Regions from separate parts of the Cronobacter condimenti 1330 genome, predicted to be linked through region 3. Evidence: predicted binding sites of a transcription regulator. Region 3 holds the regulator's gene; each other region holds the start of a gene.
What was found. Region 3 encodes PhoB, which activates phosphate uptake and scavenging genes when phosphate is short. Its sites were predicted from a motif close to CTGTCATAAAACTGNCNNAT; they were not measured.

Region 1: the regulator PhoB is predicted to act here: its motif matches at 4,909-4,928, upstream of uvrB (excinuclease ABC subunit UvrB).
Region 2: the regulator PhoB is predicted to act here: its motif matches at 4,455-4,474, upstream of rpoH (RNA polymerase sigma factor RpoH).

What each region holds. Positions count from the first base shown of each region.
Region 1 covers NZ_CP012264.1:1,382,927-1,389,605, reverse strand. Annotated here, with positions in the region: gene moaB (molybdenum cofactor biosynthesis protein B) at 1-169, opposite strand, end outside; gene moaA (GTP 3',8-cyclase MoaA) at 191-1,180, opposite strand; molybdenum cofactor riboswitch at 1,168-1,305, opposite strand; gene yvcK (uridine diphosphate-N-acetylglucosamine-binding protein YvcK) at 1,527-2,435, shown strand; gene uvrB (excinuclease ABC subunit UvrB) at 2,655-4,676, opposite strand; gene AFK62_RS06360 (ABC transporter ATP-binding protein) at 5,565-6,275, shown strand; gene bioD (dethiobiotin synthase) at 6,272-6,679, opposite strand, start outside.
Region 2 covers NZ_CP012264.1:4,095,998-4,102,676, forward strand. Annotated here, with positions in the region: gene AFK62_RS18840 (aromatic amino acid transport family protein) at 1-251, opposite strand, end outside; gene AFK62_RS18845 (4-aminobutyrate--2-oxoglutarate transaminase) at 518-1,783, opposite strand; gene pdxR (MocR-like pyridoxine biosynthesis transcription factor PdxR) at 1,902-3,395, shown strand; gene rpoH (RNA polymerase sigma factor RpoH) at 3,442-4,299, opposite strand; gene ftsX (permease-like cell division protein FtsX) at 4,561-5,616, opposite strand; gene ftsE (cell division ATP-binding protein FtsE) at 5,609-6,277, opposite strand; gene ftsY (signal recognition particle-docking protein FtsY) at 6,280-6,679, opposite strand, start outside.
Region 3 covers NZ_CP012264.1:1,069,718-1,076,396, forward strand. Annotated here, with positions in the region: gene sbcD (exonuclease subunit SbcD) at 1-1,161, opposite strand, end outside; gene phoB (phosphate response regulator transcription factor PhoB) at 1,360-2,049, shown strand; gene phoR (phosphate regulon sensor histidine kinase PhoR) at 2,072-3,385, shown strand; gene brnQ (branched-chain amino acid transporter carrier protein BrnQ) at 3,783-5,102, shown strand; gene proY (proline-specific permease ProY) at 5,173-6,540, shown strand.

The DNA.
Region 1 (6,679 bases), 310 kb from region 3:
TGGCGTAGCGGTTCTCTTTGACGATGGTTTTATCCACCACCTCGTGTCCGGCCTCGTGGGCGGCGTCACGCAAAAAATGCCCGGAGGTGTCGTCTTCTTCGCCGCGTCGGCTGGAAACCGTCAGGATGGCGATGCGCGTCGGCAGAAACTCTGCGCTGACCTGGCTCATAGTGACTCCTTGTACGCGGCATCAGCCGCCGATGTAGGACAGATTCTGGGTAATGCCGGTGTTGCCCTGATGCAGAAAATGGGTCTGCTTTTTGCCGAGCAACGCCGATTCAATACGCGCCATTAGCGCCGCCTGCTGCCCCTCTTCGGCCAGCAGATCGCGCAGACTCACCCCGCCATCGCCGAACAGACACAGGTGCAGTTTGCCAACGGAGGACACGCGCAGGCGGTTGCAACTGGCGCAGAAATCTTTCTCATACGGCATGATGAGGCCGATTTCGCCTTCATAATCCGGATGGCAGAAAACCTGCGCCGGGCCGTCAGCGCGGCTGCGGAGTTGATGGATCCAGCCGCGTTTGAGCAGTTCGTCACGAAGGAGCGCACCGGAGACGTGATGCTTGCGAAACAGCTCGCTGCCCTCGCCCGTTTCCATAAGCTCAATAAAGCGTAGCTGGATAGGACGGGATTTGATCCAGTTGAGGAAGGTATCAAGCTGATGATGGTTAACATCACGCATTAACACCGTGTTGACCTTCACTTTTTTGAAACCGGCATCAAAGGCGGCATCGATCCCCGCCATGACCTGGCGGAATTTATCCTGCCCGGTGATGGCGTGAAACTGACGGGCATCGAGGCTGTCGACGCTGACGTTCACGGCCGTAAGCCCGGCCTCGCGCCACTGGGCCACATCACGCGCCAGGCGGTAACCGTTGGTGGTCACGGCAATCTGGCGGATAGCGTCATTTTCACGAACGGCGGCGATGATGTCGCAAAAATCGCGGCGCAGCGACGGTTCGCCGCCAGTGAGACGCACTTTTTCTGTGCCAAGACTGGCGAAAGCGCGCGTCACGCGACGAATTTCGTCGAGCGAAAGGAAACCATTATTGGTGACGCCTGCGGGCTTGTAGCCATCCGGCAGACAATAGGTGCAACGAAAGTTGCAAACGTCAGTAACTGACAGGCGTAAGTAATAGAACTTACGCGCAAAAGCATCGGTAAGTTGAGAAGCCATGTACACCTTTCCAGATACGGGAGATGCAGTCATTTCTTCCTGCACCCTGGTGGCGTTTCGCCACGGCCAGAGCACCCTATTTTCTTCAAAACGTAGGCGCCAAGGCTTGAGTGTCATTTTCAGGTCATAAAACCTGCCAGCAGCGATAGTAGCGCGTTACGCGGCGTTTCGCCATGCACGTTTTCGTTATATAAAATGATACATAACGTGTAAATTCGCGTAACGGGGACCAGAATACGTAAAAAACACATTTTCACTTTGATGTGAGTCATTTTCAGCGCCAGCAGATCGTTTTTCTCGCGCTTTTCGGCTAACGTAGGCGGGTTTGAAATAATAAGGATTAGGTATGCGCAATCGCACGTTTGCGGATCTCGACCGGGTGGTGGCGCTCGGCGGCGGTCACGGTTTAGGACGCGTCATGTCCTCTCTCTCTTCTCTGGGTTCACGCCTGACCGGCATTGTTACGACGACCGATAACGGCGGTTCAACCGGCCGCATTCGTCGCTCAGAAGGCGGGATCGCCTGGGGCGATATGCGCAACTGTCTTAACCAGTTAATTACAGAGCAAAGCGTCGCTTCAGCGATGTTTGAATACCGTTTTGGGGGTAATGGGGAACTTTCGGGGCATAACCTCGGAAATCTCATGTTAAAGGCACTGGATCACCTGAGCGTGCGGCCACTCGAAGCGATCAATTTGATCCGCAATTTGCTTAAAGTGGATGCGTTTCTCATCCCGATGTCGGAGCAACCGGTCGATCTGATGGCTATCGATCGCGAGGACAACGAAGTATACGGCGAAGTGAATATCGATTTGCTAAGCCACCCGCCGAAAGAGCTGATGCTCTATCCCAACGTGCAGGCAACGCGTGAGGCGGTGGAAGCCATTGCGGAGGCGGACCTTATTCTGATTGGTCCCGGCAGTTTCTACACAAGCCTGGTACCGTTGCTGCTGCTGGACGACCTGGCGCAGGCGCTGCGCCGCACTCCCGCCCCGATGGTGTATATCGGCAATCTTGGCCGCGAGCTAAGCCCAGCCGCCGCCGCGCTGCGTCTGGAAGAGAAACTGGCGTTAATGGAAACCTACGTCGGTAAACGGGTGGTGGACGCGGTAGTGGTTGGCCCGAAGGTGGACGTCAGCGGCGCGCAGGACAGAATTATCATTCAGGAACCGCTGGAAGCGAGTGATATCCCTTACCGCCATGACCGCCATCTGTTGCGCATCGCCCTCGAAAAAGCGATTCAGGCGCTGGGGTAACCGGCGAGAGCTGGAACATCTGGAGCATAACGTCAACGGCGGGTTACGCAGCGCTGCGGTGGGGAATGACGTCGTTGTAGGGTGGGTAAGCAAAGCGCCCCCACCCCATCTAAACACCGACACCTTTAAAAAACCGTCCTGCCTGAAGCCCCATCGCCTCTTAAGCCACAAACCGCGACCGCGCGCCACGCCCCCTTTTCAGCAAAGGGTGGGAAGAGCCTACGACGCGGCGATAAACAGTTCGCGAAGCTGATGCAGTTTGTCACGCACCTGGGCTGCCTCTTCAAACTCGAGATTCTGGGCATGTTGCACCATTTGCGCTTCGAGCTGGTGAATCTTCTGTTGCAACGCTTTTGGCGTGAGCGCCAGTTCAGCAGCTTCAGCATCCACCACACTGCGGCCTTTGCCACGGCCTTTCGGCTTGGTTTTTGCGATATTCTCGCCAAGCGCCAGAATATCGACCACTTTCTTGTTCAGCCCCTGCGGCACGATACCGTGCTCTTCGTTGTAAATCTGCTGCTTCTCACGGCGGCGCTCGGTTTCGCCAATTGCCTTCGCCATCGATGGCGTAATTTTATCGCCATACAGAATGGCTTTGCCGTTCACGTTACGCGCCGCACGCCCGATAGTCTGAATGAGCGAGCGCTCGGAACGCAGGAACCCCTCTTTGTCGGCATCCAGAATCGCCACCAGCGAGACTTCCGGCATATCCAGTCCTTCTCGCAACAGGTTAATGCCCACCAGCACGTCAAACTCGCCAAGACGAAGGTCGCGGATAATTTCCATGCGCTCGACGGTATCAATATCAGAGTGCAGGTAGCGCACCTTCTCGCCATGCTCTTCGAGATATTCGGTTAAATCTTCCGCCATACGTTTGGTGAGGGTCGTTACCAGCACACGTTCGTTGATGGCGACACGCTTGCGGATTTCTGAAAGCAGATCGTCCACCTGCGTTGCTACCGGGCGTACTTCGATAATCGGGTCGAGCAGGCCCGTCGGACGCACCACCTGATCGATAATGTCACCGCCCGATTTCTCAAGCTCATAGTTGCCCGGCGTCGCCGACACATACACGGTCTGCGGCGCCAGCGCTTCGAATTCTTCAAATTTCAGCGGGCGGTTATCCAGCGCTGATGGCAAACGGAAGCCATATTCCACCAGCGTCTCTTTACGCGCGCGGTCGCCACGGAACATCCCGCCAATCTGCGGAATAGTAACGTGGGATTCGTCCACCACCAGCAGGCCATCCGCCGGCAGGTAGTCAAAGAGGGTTGGCGGCGCCTCGCCCGGCCCACGGCCCGAGAGATAGCGCGAGTAGTTTTCAATGCCCGAGCAATAACCCAGCTCGTTCATCATTTCGAGGTCAAACTGCGTACGCTGGGTCAGGCGTTGCTCTTCCAGCAGCTTATTGTTTTCAAGCAGCACCTTGCGGCGCTCCGCCAGCTCAACTTTGATCTCTTCCATCGCCTGCACAATACGCTCGCGCGGGGTGACGTAGTGCGTTTTCGGGTAGACCGTAAAGCGCTGGATAATAGAGTCGACGGTGCCAGTCAGTGGGTCAAACAACGATAACCGCTCCACCTCTTCATCAAACAGTTCGACGCGCAGCGCCAGATCGTCCGATTCCGCCGGGAAAATGTCGATGACCTCGCCGCGTACGCGGAAAGTGCCGCGCTGGAACGCCTGATCGTTGCGGGTATATTGCAGCTCCGTCAGCCGCCGCAGAATGGCGCGCTGATCGATGATCATCCCTTTGGTGAGATGCAGCATCATCTTCAGGTAGAGATCCGGGTCGCCCAGACCGTAGATAGCAGAAACCGACGCCACCACGACCACATCGCGCCGCTCCAGCAGCGCTTTGGTTGCCGACAGACGCATCTGTTCGATGTGCTCGTTTACCGACGCGTCCTTCTCGATAAACGTGTCAGAGCTCGGCACATAGGCTTCCGGCTGGTAGTAATCGTAGTAAGAGACGAAATACTCGACGGCGTTTTCAGGAAAGAACTCTTTCATTTCGCCGTAGAGCTGCGCCGCCAGCGTTTTATTGGGCGCCAGCACCATTGTCGGGCGCTGCAAATCGGCGATAACGTTCGCCATGGTGAAGGTTTTCCCTGAGCCCGTCACCCCCAGCAGCGTCTGGTGCGCCAGTCCGTCCTCCAGCCCTTCCTTGATGCGACGAATCGCCTCAGGCTGATCGCCAGAAGGTTTGAAAGCGGAATTGAGTTTGAACGGTTTGCTCATGAAGAAACACCTGATGAAGATTTGCGCGGAACAGAGCGTTAATTGTACTCACCGCAGCGATTTTTGCCAGCGCTAAATACTGGATATAAAATCAGTGGCAGGTTAGCAGATTTTGTCCCTACAGCATTTTTACCATTCGGTATGAAGGAAATTTGCCCCTTCGCCGGATAAAACACTATCGGGGGGCGGTTATCCCCAAAATTTTTTGTCCTTTAACATTTGTCAAGCGAAGCTGTGATACTTTTGTTGCAGCAGATGACACTTTTCCTTCACCGCTTGCTTTTAATTAACCTTCTAATTTAAAACAGCTTTCTATAAAAGATGGCTTTCGCGCCAGATCGGGTGCAAGCCGCATCCGCTCTCGCTTACGGCGCGTTTTCTAACTCTAATACACAAGGTTATCCACAGGAATAGTGGATAACTGCTCCCAGCCCTGAAAGCGCGCCGCGTGGCGAAATCACCCGGACTGCCCGCGTTTGGCTCAGAAAAAATTTTTCCCGCCTGGTTTGCGGCATTTTACGCCTGGCCTCGCGCGGATCCTGGCGCGATCCCTTTCACAAATTTTGCATTGCTTTTGCATAGCGCTGCACCAAAACCACGCCATGCTCAGCACTCAAAATGTGCACCCCGCACGGCTTTCTCCAGGATAACGCACTGGCCCTGCGTGTTTCCTTTAGGTTTAGTCTCAATTCCTGACGGGATCAAAGGCGTTTTCACTGGCTGGCAAGAGAATTGCAGTACCCCTGTTACCGGAACTACACCCTCTTCCCGTCTTTGCCGGGAAGCGACGCAGGAGGCGCGGGCAGGCCGGGACGTTACAGCGCGCAGCCGCGCCACCCACGGCGCGCCGACGCCGTTTTCCGTTTACCTGTCTGAAGGAGAAGCGCCATGTTAAGTCTGCACGCGGTTAACCACTTTTACGGCACGCAGCATAGTCTGTGGGACGTGAACCTCGATTTACTGCCCGGAGAGTGCACCTGCGTTATTGGCGCGCCAGGCATGGGAAAAACCACGCTGCTGAACTGTGTCGCCGGGTTTCTGCCTGTCAGGAGTGGCAGCATTCTCTGGCGTGAAAGCGGGCGGGCGCCGCAGGAGTTGATTAACGTCGGTGCCGGCGCGCGCGCCGCGCTCGGTATCAGCTACGTACCGCAGGAGCGACGCTATTTTTCGCAACTGACAGTGGAAGAAAACCTGCATATTGCCCTGCGCGCACAACCCCAAGCCGTCGCCACGCTGCCGGAACCCGTCTTTGAACTCTTCCCGGCGCTGTATGACCGCCGTCACGCGCAGGCGTCGCTGCTGGAGCCTGAGGTCGCGCACCAGCTCACCCTCGCGCAGGCGCTGGTGACGCGCCCGCGGCTGCTGATTCTCGATGAGCCGACGCGCGGCCTCGGGCAGCGGTTTATTCCGCGCCTGGGGGACATTCTGGTGCGGCTTAACCGTGAATGGGGGATGAGCCTGTTGCTGGTGGAACGGCATCTGTCGTTCATACGTCGGGTGGCGGATCGCTTCTGCCTGTTGCATCGCGGGCGGACGGTAGCCCGCGGGAGCGTCGCGCAGTTAACCGATGCGCGCCTGACGCACTGGGTAACGCCTTAACCCCTGAGCTTACTGAGATCGATCCACTGCGCGGCGTCCGTCACGTCCGGTTCAGTCCCGAGCCACGGAATTTCACCAAGCATCGGGGCCGGCAGCAGACGTGAGAGCGTCGCGAGATACTCCGCGTGACGACGGCCCGGCGGTTGTACATCGTTGGCGACCCAGCCTGCAAGACGTAGTCCGGCGGCCTGCACGGCCTGGGCGGTCAGGAGGGCGTGGTTAATACAACCCAGCTTGACGCCCACCACCAGAATCACCGGCAGTTGCTCCTGCTGCGCCCAGTCGGCAAACGTGGCATGGTCAGTGAGCGGTGTAAACCAGCCGCCCGCGCCTTCGACCAGCACCCAGTCGGCCTGCTGTTCAAGCTTGCGCAGGCCCGCCGACATCACGGCAAACTCAATGGG
Region 2 (6,679 bases), 1.3 Mb from region 3:
GCGCGGGTGCGCAGCGTGGCTTCGGCAACGTAGAGCATGGTGATGGTGGTCAGCACGCCGACGACAGCGAGCCAGAAAAGTAGCGGCAGGAAGCCCGCTTTGCTGGAGGCATAGGCGATAGAAAGCACGCCTGCGCCAATATTGGTGCCGACGATCATCGCCACGCCTTCGACGAAGCTCAGGGATTTGGGGGATGACGCGGCCCGCTCTCGGGCAGCCCACAGTGATGCGGGCGTGGTGTTATCAGACATAGTTCTTCCTTAAATATCCGGCGGCTATCACCACCGGAAGCGGTTGTGTTCACGGTGTTTTCTTGTGCTAGCAAGGGAGATATTTAAGCTTCGGGTCTGTCAGCCTCCCGAAGCGCGTTCCTTCGCAGGTGGCCCCAAAGACGCGCCGTTATGGCCCGCTGCTGCGCGGCGGTCAGGCCATAAGGCGGGCGCCCTCAGGGTCAATCCTGTGACCTTCAATGCCTTGTCGGGTGGGTGGCACTGCACCCGCCGTTCCCTTCGGCTGATTACCGCCCCAGCGCGCGGGAGAGGATCTCCAGCGCTTTGCTGAACTGCGCATCCGGGATGGTTAACGGGTAAAGGAAGCGGATAACGTTGCCGTAAACGCCGCAGCTCAGCAGCAGCAGCCCCTCTTCGCGGGCGCGGGCCTGCACTTCCTGGGTAAACGACGGCGACGGTTTGCCGGTGTGCGGATCGTTAAACTCCACCGCCACCATTGAACCTTGCCCGCGCACCTCGGCGATGGCCGGGCAATGCGTACGCGCCTGGTTGAGCACCTCTTTCAGGTGCTGGCCCAGCTCGTTTGCGCGCTGGCACAAGTGTTCTTCATCGATGACATCCAGCACCGCGTGCGCGGCCGCGACAGCCAGCGGGTTGCCCGCATACGTCCCGCCAAGGCCACCCGGGGCTGGCGCGTCCATCACCTCTGCGCGACCAACAACGCCGGAGAGCGGCATTCCGCCTGCAAGGCTTTTCGCCATTGTCAGCAGGTCAGGCTTCACGCTGTAGTGCTCCATTGCGAATAGCTTGCCGGTGCGCGCAAAGCCGGTTTGCACCTCATCGGCAATCAGGAGAATGCCGTGCTCGTCACACAGCGCACGCAGCGCCTGCATAAACGCCGGCGGCGCCACGTTAAAGCCTCCTTCGCCCTGCACCGGCTCCAGCACAATCGCCGCCACCTGATCCGGTGCGATATCGGCTTTGAAAATGCGATCCAGGCTCGCCATCGCATCATCCACCGACACGCCGTGCAGCGCATTCGGGTACTGGGCATGGAAAACCGAGCCCGGGAACGGGCCGAAGCCGATTTTGTACGGCGCGACCTTGCCGGTGAGCGCCATCGTCATAAATGTGCGGCCATGGAAACCGCCGCCAAAAGTAATCAGCCCTGGGCGACGGGTATACGCGCGGGCGATTTTCACCGCGTTTTCGACGGCTTCTGCGCCGGTTGTGAAGAACGCGGTTTTCGCCGGGCCATTAATGGGCGCGCACGCATTGATGCGCTCGGCAAGCGATACATAGCTTTCGTACGGCACAATCTGGTACGCCGTGTGGGTAAAGGCGCGCAGTTGATTTTCGATAGCCTCCACGATACGCGGATGACGATGACCGGTGTTTAGCACCGCGATGCCTGCCGCAAAGTCGATAATCTCGTTGCCTTCCACGTCCCACAGGGTGGCGTTTTCGGCTTTTTCGGCATAAAAGCCGCACATCACGCCAACGCCACGTGGGGTGGCGCTCTGACGACGTTGATTCAATTCTGAATTTTTCACCCTCATTCTCCTGCTGATAAACGTCACTTTTTAGCAACAAACCTGAAACAGTGACGTTTATTTACCCAGGCTATGGCCCTATAATCGAGTACCAGTTTCGAATAAATGAGGGATCCAATTGCATTCTTTAGTGTCTGATCTCTTATTGCTTCGTCTTGGTGAACAGCGTGACGAGCGTCTGCATAAGCGGCTTTATAACGCGCTGCGCCTGACCATTCTCGACGGCAGCCTGCCTGCGCAAAGCCGCCTGCCCGCCTCGCGGGATCTTGCTCAGCAACTCGGCCTTTCACGTAACACTGTATTAACAGTTTATGAACAATTACTGGCAGAAGGATATGTGACATCGCGCGCCGGTAGCGGAACATTTGTCGCCGGAATGCTGCCAGACAGCCTGTTATCTGCGCCGCCGGTGGCTCAGGGGGAGCACGATCGCGTCTCGTCTGCGCGCTTCTCATCGCGGGGAACAACGCTGCTCGGCCAGGTCAGCGCCAGCCCGAAACAATGGGGCGCATTTATTCCCGGCGTGCCGGATGTTCACGCCTTTCCGCACCAGTTATTCAGTAAGATTCAGGCGCGGCTTAGCCGTCGTCCGACGCCGCAGCGCCTCACGTATAGCTGTCAGGGCGGCACGCCCGAGCTACAACGCGCACTGGTGGATTATTTGCGGGTGTCGCGATCGGTTCACTGCACCGCGGATCAGGTGTTGATCACCGAAGGCATTCATCAGGCCATCGATCTGGTCGCGCGCATGTTGTGCGACCGGGGTGATGTCGCATGGGTGGAGGAGCCGTCATACTGGGGCATCCGCCATGTGCTGCAAATGAACGACGTCTCTATCGTGCCGGTGCAGGTCGATAAAGCAGGCATGGTGCCGCCGACGCGCCAGGAGACGCCACCGCGGCTAATTTTCGTTACGCCATCGCACCAGTATCCGCTCGGCGCAGTGATGAGCCTGGAGCGTCGCCAGCGCCTGTTAACGCTGGCGCGCCAGACCGGCAGCTGGATTGTGGAGGACGATTACGACAGCGAGTTTCGTTTTTCCGGTCAGCCCATTCCGGCGCTACAAGGGCTGATGGCTGACCCGCCAGTGATCTACATCGGCACCTTCAGCAAGACGCTCTATCCGGGTCTGCGTATCGGTTATGTGGTGTTGCCGCAGGCGCTCGCGCAGGCGATGAAAACCGCGCACGCCGAGCTTTATCGCGGCGGTCATTCGATTATCCAGGCGGCGCTGGCGGAGTTTATCGAAGCCGGACATTACAGCGCGCATATCCGGCGCATGCGGTTGCTGTACGGTCGTCGTCGGGCGTTTCTCACGACCCTTATCACGCGTTATCTCGGCCCGCAGGCGCTGTCGGATTTTAGTGATAACGCGGGGCTGCACCTGGTGCTGAACCTGCCGGATGACGCTGACGATGTCGCTATCGCCCGGCTTGCCAATGAGCGCGACATTCTGGTGCGCCCGCTGTCGCGGTATTACCTGACGGAAAACCGGCGTCGCGGCTTGTTGATGGGGTTCGCCTGCGTGGCGGAAGAAAAAATGGAGGGCGCGTTCAAAGCGCTGCTGGCGTGTATCGAGGCGGTATACCCGACGCTTTTGCGCCGCGCATAAAGCAAAACACCCCGCTGAGGGCGGGGTGTTTTCAGACTGACGTGGCTTACGCTTCTATCGCGGCACGCAGTTTTTTCATCGCGTTTTTTTCAAGCTGACGCACGCGCTCAGCGGAAACGCCGTAGCGATCGGCCAGTTCCTGCAACGTGCTTTTGTTGTCTTCATCCAGCCAGCGCGCGCGAATGATCTGCTGGCTGCGCTCGTCGAGACCCTGCATGGCATCGGTCAGTTTGTCGGCAGCGTGCTCTTCCCAGTTATCATCTTCAATGCCATCGGCAAAGTTAGAAGACTTATCCTGAAGGTACAGCACTGGCGCCATCGGCTGGCTGTCGCCTGCGTCATCGTCAGAAGACATATCGAAAGTCATGTCCTGCGCGGCCATACGCGACTCCATCTCGCGCACGTCTTTGCTGGAAACACCCAGCTCGCGAGCGACCATTTCGACTTCGTCCTGATTAAACCAGCCCAGACGCTGCTTGGTTTTACGCAGGTTAAAGAACAGCTTACGCTGCGCTTTCGTGGTCGCGACTTTCACGATGCGCCAGTTACGCAGCACATATTCGTGAATTTCCGCTTTGATCCAGTGAACGGCGAAGGAAACCAGACGCACGCCCACTTCCGGGTTAAAGCGACGCACCGCTTTCATCAGGCCGATATTGCCTTCCTGAATCAGGTCCGCCTGCGGCAGGCCATAGCCCGCATAATTACGAGCGATATGAACAACAAAACGCAGGTGAGACAGGATCAGCTTTTTCGCTGCTTCCAGATCGCCCTGGTAATGCAGCTTTTCAGCCAGTGCCCGCTCTTCGTCTGCCGATAACATCGGCCAGGCGTTGGCCGCCCGGATATACGACTCCAGGTTACCGACCGGGGCTAAAGCTAAAGTTTGCATTTCTTTGGTCATTCAAATCCTCTCAATCGACATCGGACTGGCGTTCGTCCCCATCAGGCAACAAACGGGCCAGTATGTTTGAGCAACGAGAATATCAGCCACTCTTTTATCAGACCGTGATTTTATCCACAAGTTCCCTGTAGGCTTGTGAATAAATTACGCACAAAATGTGACATTGCTATGAAAAAGCGTGGGCAGGAGAAGCGGAAATCATCGGCACGCATCCCCTGCTGACGGGAACTCGTAGCAGGGGATGATTATAACAAATATTTTTTATTCAGGAGTAAAGTGACGTAAATGTTGCACGGTCGCAAGCCAGGCAGCAGCCCAGCCGATCATCGAGCAAACCAGCAACAACAACAGACACTCATCGAAGGATAACCCGCTGATTTCAAACGTGGTTCCGAACACCTTCGCCACGTCCGTGACGGCTGCGGATAAGCGCATCACCAAAATTTCTGACAGAATCAGTGAAAGAAATGCGCCGGTAAAACCGAGCAGCGCGCCGCCGTACAGGAACGGGCGCAGAATGAAACCATCCGTCGCGCCAATGAGTTTTTGCACGTTAATCGTGTCACGGCGAGCGAAGATGCTCAGACGCACGCTGTTGCCGATAACCAGGAACACTGCCGCAACCATCAACACGCCAATCATGGCCGCCACACGGCCTACCAGCCCGGTGAGCGCCGAAAGCCGCGCGAACCAGCTGTCATCCATGCGCACTTCATCCACGCCCTGGAGACGCGCCACACGGTCACGCAGCGTGGTCAGCGCCTCGCTGCTCTGGAAATCGAGCTTCGGCTCGACCACCACCACCGCAGGTAACGGGTTTTCTTCGAGCATATCCAGCGCGCCGCCAAAGCCTGACCAGTTGCGAAACTCGCCCAGCGCCTCGTCGCGCGACAGATAATTCACTTTCGCCACACCCGGTTCGGCCTGCAACTGCCCGACCACCTGCTGCGCGGCGTTATCATCCAGCGTTTTATCGAGATAGACCGTAATCTGCGGCGACGGATAGTACTGCGTCGCCGCCTCGCTGACGTTTTTGTAAACCATGTAGCAGACGCTTGGCAGCGTTAGCGAGATAGCAATCACCATGATGGTTAAAAACGTGGCAAGCGGTTTGCTTTTTAGATCGGCAAGCGCACCCTGCCAGGCGTAGCGCACCTGTTCGTTGATGCCGCCCTGGCGCGATTTGCCTTTGACGTTAGACCCTTTGTTTCGCTTCTGCACAGGCCGTCCTGTTTCACCGGAGGAACGCTGTTTACGGAAATTATCCAGCTTGTTGCTAAAGCGCCGAATTTCATTCAGCGCATCACGTTTATTCACTGACACGGCCTCCATGCAAATGCCCTTCGCTCAGGGTGAGCACCGGGTAACTGCGCCGTGAGATAAGCCCAGTGTCGTGCGTCGCCATCAAGACCGTCACCCCGACGCGGTTAAATTCTTCGAAGAGACGCAGAATGCCTTCCGAGAGGGCGTCATCCAGGTTGCCCGTCGGTTCATCCGCCAGCAACACAGCAGGTTTATTGACCACCGCACGGGCAATGCCCACGCGCTGCTGTTCACCGCCGGAGAGCTGAATCGGGAAGTTTTTCGCTTTGTCCAGCAGACCGACTTTATCCAGCGCCGCCGATACGCGACGGCGAATGTCTTCGCCGCTGGCGCCCGCGATGATAAGCGGGATCGCCACATTATCGTAAACGGTTCTGTCCATCAGCAGATGGTGATCCTGGAAAATCATGCCGATCTGACGACGCAGAAACGGCACTTCGCGGTTTTTCAGTCGGCTTATATCATGACCACCAAACCAGATTTTCCCGGCGCTCGGCCGTTCGATACCGCAAATCAGCTTCAGCAGCGTACTCTTACCGGCGCCGGAGTGGCCGGTAAGAAATGACATCTCGCCAGGCCGCAGGTGGAACGTCACCCCCTGCAGCGCTTGTCTCCCACCGAGATAGGCTTTGCTGACATGTTCAAAGCGAATCATGGTTAATCCTCTCGGGCAAAAAGTGCCTCAATAAAGTCGCCCGCGTTAAACGGACGCAAATCTTCAATACGTTCGCCGACACCAATGTAGCGAATCGGAATGCCAAACTGATCGGCTACCGAGAAAATCACCCCGCCTTTGGCGGTGCCGTCAAGCTTGGTGAGCGTGATCCCGGTGAGCCCTACCGCCTCGTGGAACAGCTTCGCCTGGCTTACGGCGTTCTGGCCGGTGCTGGCGTCGATGGTCAGCATCACTTCATGCGGCGCGTTCTCATCAAGCTTTTTCATCACACGGACGATTTTTTTCAGCTCTTCCATCAGATGCGATTTATTCTGCAAGCGCCCTGCGGTATCGGCAATCAGCACGTCCACGCCACGCGCTTTCGCCGCCTGGATGGCGTCA
Region 3 (6,679 bases):
CAGCTGCGCTTTTTCAGGCTCCTCCAGCGTTTCGAGCTCAAGCCGGCGTTCAAATACCTCTTCCACACCAAGCTCGCTGAGCGTCTCTGTGCTGAGCGTGCCGAGCGCGCGCTCGCGCATTTCACGGCTGCGGCGCAGCAGTACCACTTCCACCGGCAGGCTTTCGGTGAGCTGGCTTATCTCGCGGTGCATATCGTGAAGGAACTCGCCGGTGTCGATTTCGATATCGAGCCAGACTTTGGGGGCATCGGGCGCGTCACGCCACTGTTCAAGCTGCGCGGTGATGGACGCAAGGCTGCCTTTTAAGACCGCCAGCGGCTGGCTGACCGGCACCTGTAAGGTTGTCACCTCGCGCAGTTTGCCGTCAGCGAAGTCTACCAGGTAGACGCTTTTCTCTTTACCGGTTTCATCAAAACTCAGCGCGATGGGCGAGCCGCTGTAACGGATATGCTCGCAGCCCGCGACTTTCTGGGCTCGGTGGATGTGTCCCAGCGCGATGTAATCGGCGGGCGGAAAGCAGTCCGCCGGGAAGGCGTCGAGCGTGCCTATATAGATGTCGCGCACCGCGTCACTTTTGGTCACGCCTACCGTGGTAAGATGCCCGGTCGCGATAATCGGCAGGCGGCGGTCGCCGCGAAGCGCGCAGGCCGCGTCATAGCAGGCCTGGTAATGCTGGCTGATGGCCTCCAGCAACTGCTGCTGTTTTTCGCGTCCCGACTGACCGCCCAGGCTTCGCAGTACGTCGCGCGGGCGCAGAAAGGGAATAGGGCAAAGCACCGCGCCCGGCTCGCCGTCCCGGCGGTATAACAAGGTGGCCTGGGTTTCGGGCGTAAGCTGCGCGCTGGCTATCACCTGGGTGTTAAGGCAGGCGAGCAGCTCGCGAGATTCGTTGAGTGTCGCGACGGAATCGTGGTTGCCGCCCAGCACAATCAGCGGGCATTCCGCGCCCTGAAGACGCACCACAAAGCGATTATAGAGCTCGCGCGCGTAGCTTGGCGGCGCGCCGGTATCAAAGATGTCGCCCGCAACGATAATCGCGTCGACCTGATGCGCAATGGCCGTTTCCAGGAGCCAGTCGAGAAAAGCTTCATGCTCGGCGGCGCGGCTTTTGGCATAAAAATTTTGACCAAGATGCCAGTCTGAGGTATGCAGAATACGCATGTGATGCCCTGTGGCGTAAAAGCGAGAAGGGGATTATAAACATCCGGTACGGCGGGTGTCCTGTTTCGTCGCGTCGCGCACGTTTTCTGCGTACGCTGACAGGTCATCTTACGGTCATCTTTTTCATAAATCTGTCATAAATCTGACGCATAATGGCGCCGCATTACATTCTGTTTACTTTATTTAACAGGGCTAATCATGGCGAGACGTATTCTGGTCGTTGAAGATGAAGCACCTATCCGCGAGATGGTGTGTTTTGTGCTGGAACAAAATGGCTTCCAGCCGGTGGAAGCGGAAGATTATGACAGTGCGGTGAATCAACTCAATGAGCCCTGGCCCGATCTGATTTTGCTGGACTGGATGCTGCCCGGCGGATCGGGGATCCAGTTTATTAAACATATCAAACGCGAAGCGCTGACCCGCGAAATCCCGGTTGTCATGTTGACCGCACGGGGTGAGGAAGAAGATCGTGTGCGTGGCCTTGAAACGGGCGCTGATGATTACATTACTAAACCGTTTTCCCCAAAAGAGCTGGTGGCGCGTATTAAAGCTGTCATGCGTCGTATCTCGCCGATGGCTGTAGATGAAGTCATTGAAATGCAGGGCCTAAGCCTTGACCCGTCATCGCACCGCGTGATGACCGGCGAAAATCCTCTCGATATGGGCCCCACCGAATTCAAACTGTTACACTTCTTTATGACGCACCCGGAGCGCGTGTATAGCCGTGAACAGCTGCTCAATCACGTCTGGGGCACCAATGTGTATGTGGAAGATCGCACCGTGGATGTGCATATCCGCCGCCTGCGTAAGGCGCTGGAGCTGAGTGGTCATGACAGAATGGTTCAAACGGTGCGCGGTACGGGTTATCGGTTCTCAACCCGTTTTTAAACCCAAAACAGGAGTGTGACGCGTGCTGGAAAGGCTGTCATGGAAAAGACTGGTGCTGGAGCTGTTGCTTTGTTGTATTCCGGCGCTGGTACTCGGGGCGATATTCGGCTATCTGGCATGGTTTTTACTGGCGGCGGTGACCGGATTGCTTATCTGGCATTTCTGGAATCTGCTGCGGCTTTCCTGGTGGCTTTGGGTGGATCGCAGTATGACGCCGCCGCCAGGTAGCGGAAGCTGGGAGCCACTGCTCTACGGTCTTCACCAGATGCAGTTGCGCAATAAAAAGCGCCGTCGGGAACTTGGTAATTTAATTAAACGCTTTCGCAGCGGCGCGGAATCGCTGCCGGATGCCGTGGTGCTGACCACGGAAGAGGGCGCCATCTTCTGGTGTAACGGCCTTGCGCAACAGTTGCTCGGCCTGCGCTGGCCTGATGACAACGGTCAGAATATCTTAAACCTCCTGCGTTACCCGGAATTCACCCGTTATTTGCGCGGTCAGGAATTTAACCGCCCTCTGCACCTGGTGCTTAATAATGGGCGTCATCTGGAATTTCGCGTCATGCCTTACAGCGAAGAACAATTGCTGATGGTCGCGCGTGACATCACGCAGATGCACCAGCTCGAAGGGGCGCGGCGCAACTTTTTCGCAAACGTCAGCCATGAATTGCGCACGCCATTGACGGTGTTACAGGGCTATCTGGAGATGATGCATGAGCAGACGCTCGAAGGGGCGCTGCGTGAAAAAGCGCTGCATACCATGCGCGAGCAAACCTACCGGATGGAAGGGCTGGTAAAACAGTTACTGACGCTCTCGAAAATCGAGGCGGCGCCCGCGATGCAGCTTAATGAAACCATCGACGTGCCGATGATGCTGCGGGTGGTGGAGCGTGAAGCGCAGACGCTGAGCCAGCAAAAACAGACTTTCACCTTTGACGTCGATCCGGCGCTAAAAGTGCTCGGCAATGAAGAGCAGTTGCGCAGCGCGATTTCAAACCTCGTGTATAACGCCGTGAACCATACGCCTGCGGGTACGCACATCACGGTGCGCTGGGAACATGTGCCGGGCGGCGCGCGTTTTAGCGTGGCGGATACCGGGCCGGGCATCGCCGCGGAGCATATTCCGCGTCTGACTGAGCGCTTCTACCGGGTGGATAAAGCGCGTTCGCGACAGACCGGCGGCAGCGGGCTTGGTCTGGCGATTGTGAAGCATGCGCTGACGCATCACGATGCGCGTCTGGAGATAGAAAGCGAACCGGGCCGGGGCACGACCTTTTCGTTTGTTCTGCCGGAACGGTTAATCGCGCCCACGACCGCCAGAGCGCTTTCTGTGGTTTAAGCTGTAACGTCAACTTTCCAGGGCCAGCCATAAGCTGGCCTTATTTGTTTTTAATAGGGTATTCAGCGCTTTTTCCTCAATTGGTGCTTTTTTGCTCGCGCGAATCGCCGGAGGTTTTTTAAGAAATTAGATTTAATCACTGCCTTTAAACTTAGATCTGGCATAAAGGTCTGGTTTCAGGATCCCGTCTTGCCTTTAAACGTTATAAGCGTTTAAATTGCGCCCCTGCTATTGCCAGACCGACTGTTTTTGCGCGGTAAACCGAAAAACAATTCTTCGCCAGCGTAATCGGGAAGCATATCCCGCTGTCAGGCTCTGAAATGGCCGTGTTTTCGTCAGGTGACTGGCGGTAAAAAATTATTCAATTTCAACACCACATCCACAGGCAGTAAATCTTATGACCCATCAGTTAAAATCGCGCGACATTATCGCACTGGGGTTTATGACCTTTGCGTTATTCGTTGGCGCGGGCAATATCATTTTCCCACCCATGGTTGGTTTGCAGGCCGGTCCACATGTCTGGACGGCGGCGATCGGCTTTCTGATAACCGCCGTTGGTCTGCCTGTGCTTACCGTGGTGGCGCTGGCGAAAGTCGGCGGCGGCGTAGATAGCCTGAGCCACCCAATTGGCCGCGTGGCAGGTATTCTGCTGGCGACCGTCTGCTATCTGGCCGTTGGCCCGCTGTTTGCCACACCGCGTACCGCCACCGTGTCATTCGAAGTCGGTATTGCGCCGCTTACTGGTGACGGCGCGCTGCCGCTGCTCATTTATAGCCTGGTGTATTTCGCGCTGGTCATTCTCGTGTCGCTCTATCCGGGTAAACTGCTGGATACGGTGGGCAATTTCCTGGCGCCGCTGAAAATCGTCGCGCTGGTGGTGCTCTCCGTCGCCGCTATCGTATGGCCGGCGGGCGGTATCAGCGTTGCGACCGAAGCCTACCAGAAAGCAGCGTTTTCCAACGGGTTCGTTAACGGTTATCTGACGATGGATACGCTGGGCGCGATGGTGTTCGGGATTGTTATCGTCAACGCGGCGCGCTCGCGTGGCGTTTCTGACTCCCGTCTGCTGACCCGCTATACCATTTTCGCAGGCCTGATGGCGGGCGTTGGCCTGACGCTGCTGTACCTGGCGCTGTTCCGTCTGGGTTCTGACAGCGCGACGCTTGTGGATCAATCCGTAAACGGCGCGGCCATTCTTCACGCCTACGTTCAGCATACTTTCGGCGGTGCGGGTAGTTTCCTGCTGGCGGCGCTGATTTTCCTGGCGTGTATGGTCACGGCGGTAGGCCTGACCTGCGCCTGCGCTGAGTTTTTCGCGCAGTATTTGCCGCTCTCTTACCGTTCGCTGGTGTTCGTCCTGGGCCTGTTCTCAATGGTGGTGTCCAACCTGGGCCTGAGCCAGCTGATTCAGTTCTCCATTCCGGTGCTGACGGCCATCTATCCGCCGTGTATCGCACTCGTTGTTCTGAGCTTTACGCGCGGCTGGTGGCATAATGCGAGCCGTGTTATCGCCCCGGCGATGGCGGTCAGTCTGCTGTTCGGTTTGATTGATGGGGTGAAAGCCTCAGCGATAAGCGGTATCCTTCCGGCCTGGACTCAGAAGCTGCCGATGGCGGATCAGGGGCTGGCATGGCTGCTGCCTACCGTTGTGATTGCGCTGGCGGCGGCCGTCTGGGATCGTACGGCCGGACGGAGCGTGACTTCCACCGCTCACTGATCGTCGGTTGATTGTTGAACCACGGGGCCTTGCTCCGTGGTTTTTTATTGTATGACGTGGTACTGAAAAGATGGAAAACGAGAACAAGCTCAAGCGCGGATTAAGTACAAGGCACATCCGCTTTATGGCGCTGGGTTCAGCGATTGGCACCGGCCTGTTTTACGGCTCGGCGGACGCCATCAAAATGGCGGGTCCGAGCGTACTGCTGGCCTACATTATCGGCGGCGTGGCGGCGTATATCATTATGCGCGCGCTCGGCGAAATGTCCGTGCACAACCCGGCGGCGAGCTCTTTCTCTCGCTATGCGCAGGACAACCTCGGCCCGCTCGCAGGCTATATCACCGGCTGGACTTACTGCTTTGAAATTCTGATTGTCGCCATTGCCGACGTCACTGCCTTCGGCATCTATATGGGCGTCTGGTTCCCGACGGTGCCGCACTGGGTCTGGGTGCTAAGCGTGGTGCTCATTATCTGCGCCATCAACCTGATGAGCGTGAAAGTCTTCGGCGAGCTGGAGTTCTGGTTCTCGTTCTTTAAAGTCGCCACGATTATCATCATGATCGCCGCCGGTATCGGCATCATTATCTGGGGCATCGGCAATGGTGGCCAGCCGACCGGCATCCATAACCTCTGGAGCAACGGCGGCTTCTTCGCTAACGGCTGGATTGGCACCGTGATGGCGCTGCAGATGGTGATGTTCGCCTATGGTGGCATTGAGATTATCGGCATCACCGCCGGTGAAGCCAAAGACCCGGCTAAATCCATTCCGCGTGCGATAAACTCCGTACCGCTGCGTATCCTGGTGTTTTATGTCGGCACGCTGTTTGTGATCATGTCCATCTATCCGTGGAATGAAGTGGGCACCAACGGCAGCCCGTTCGTGCTGACCTTCCAGCACATGGGAATTACCGTCGCGGCGGGCATTCTGAACTTCGTTGTGCTGACGGCGTCTTTATCGGCGATCAACAGCGACGTGTTCGGCGTGGGCCGTATGCTACACGGCATGGCAGAGCAGGGTAGCGCGCCGAAAGTGTTCGCGAAAACCTCACGCCGCGGCATTCCGTGGGTGACGGTGGTGGTGATGTGTTTTGCAATGCTGCTTGCGGTCTATCTTAACTACATCATGCCGGAAAACGTCTTCCTGGTGATTGCGTCGCTCGCGACCTTCGCGACCGTCTGGGTCTGGATAATGATCCTGCTCTCGCAGGTGGCGTTCCGCCGTCGCCTGAGCGCGGATGAAGTCAAAGCGCTGCAATTCAAGGTGCCAGGCGGTGTGACGACCACCATCGTGGGCCTGATTTTCCTGGCGTTTATCATCGCGCTGATTGGTTATCATCCGGACACCCGCATTTCGCTTTATGTCGGTTTCGCCTGGATTGCGTTGCTGCTCATAGGCTGGGTGTTTAAACGCCGTCGCGACGCGCACCTTTCCGCGTAACTCTTCTTCTCATCCCCGCCGCCTGGCGGGGATGTTGTTTTCGCTCTACGCTCACCAAAGATTCTCCGCCTCCCGTCTCCTCCCCCAATAAAATCCAGAATGAGGAAGGCGCGCGGTTGCCCGTGTGAAAAGATCGCCC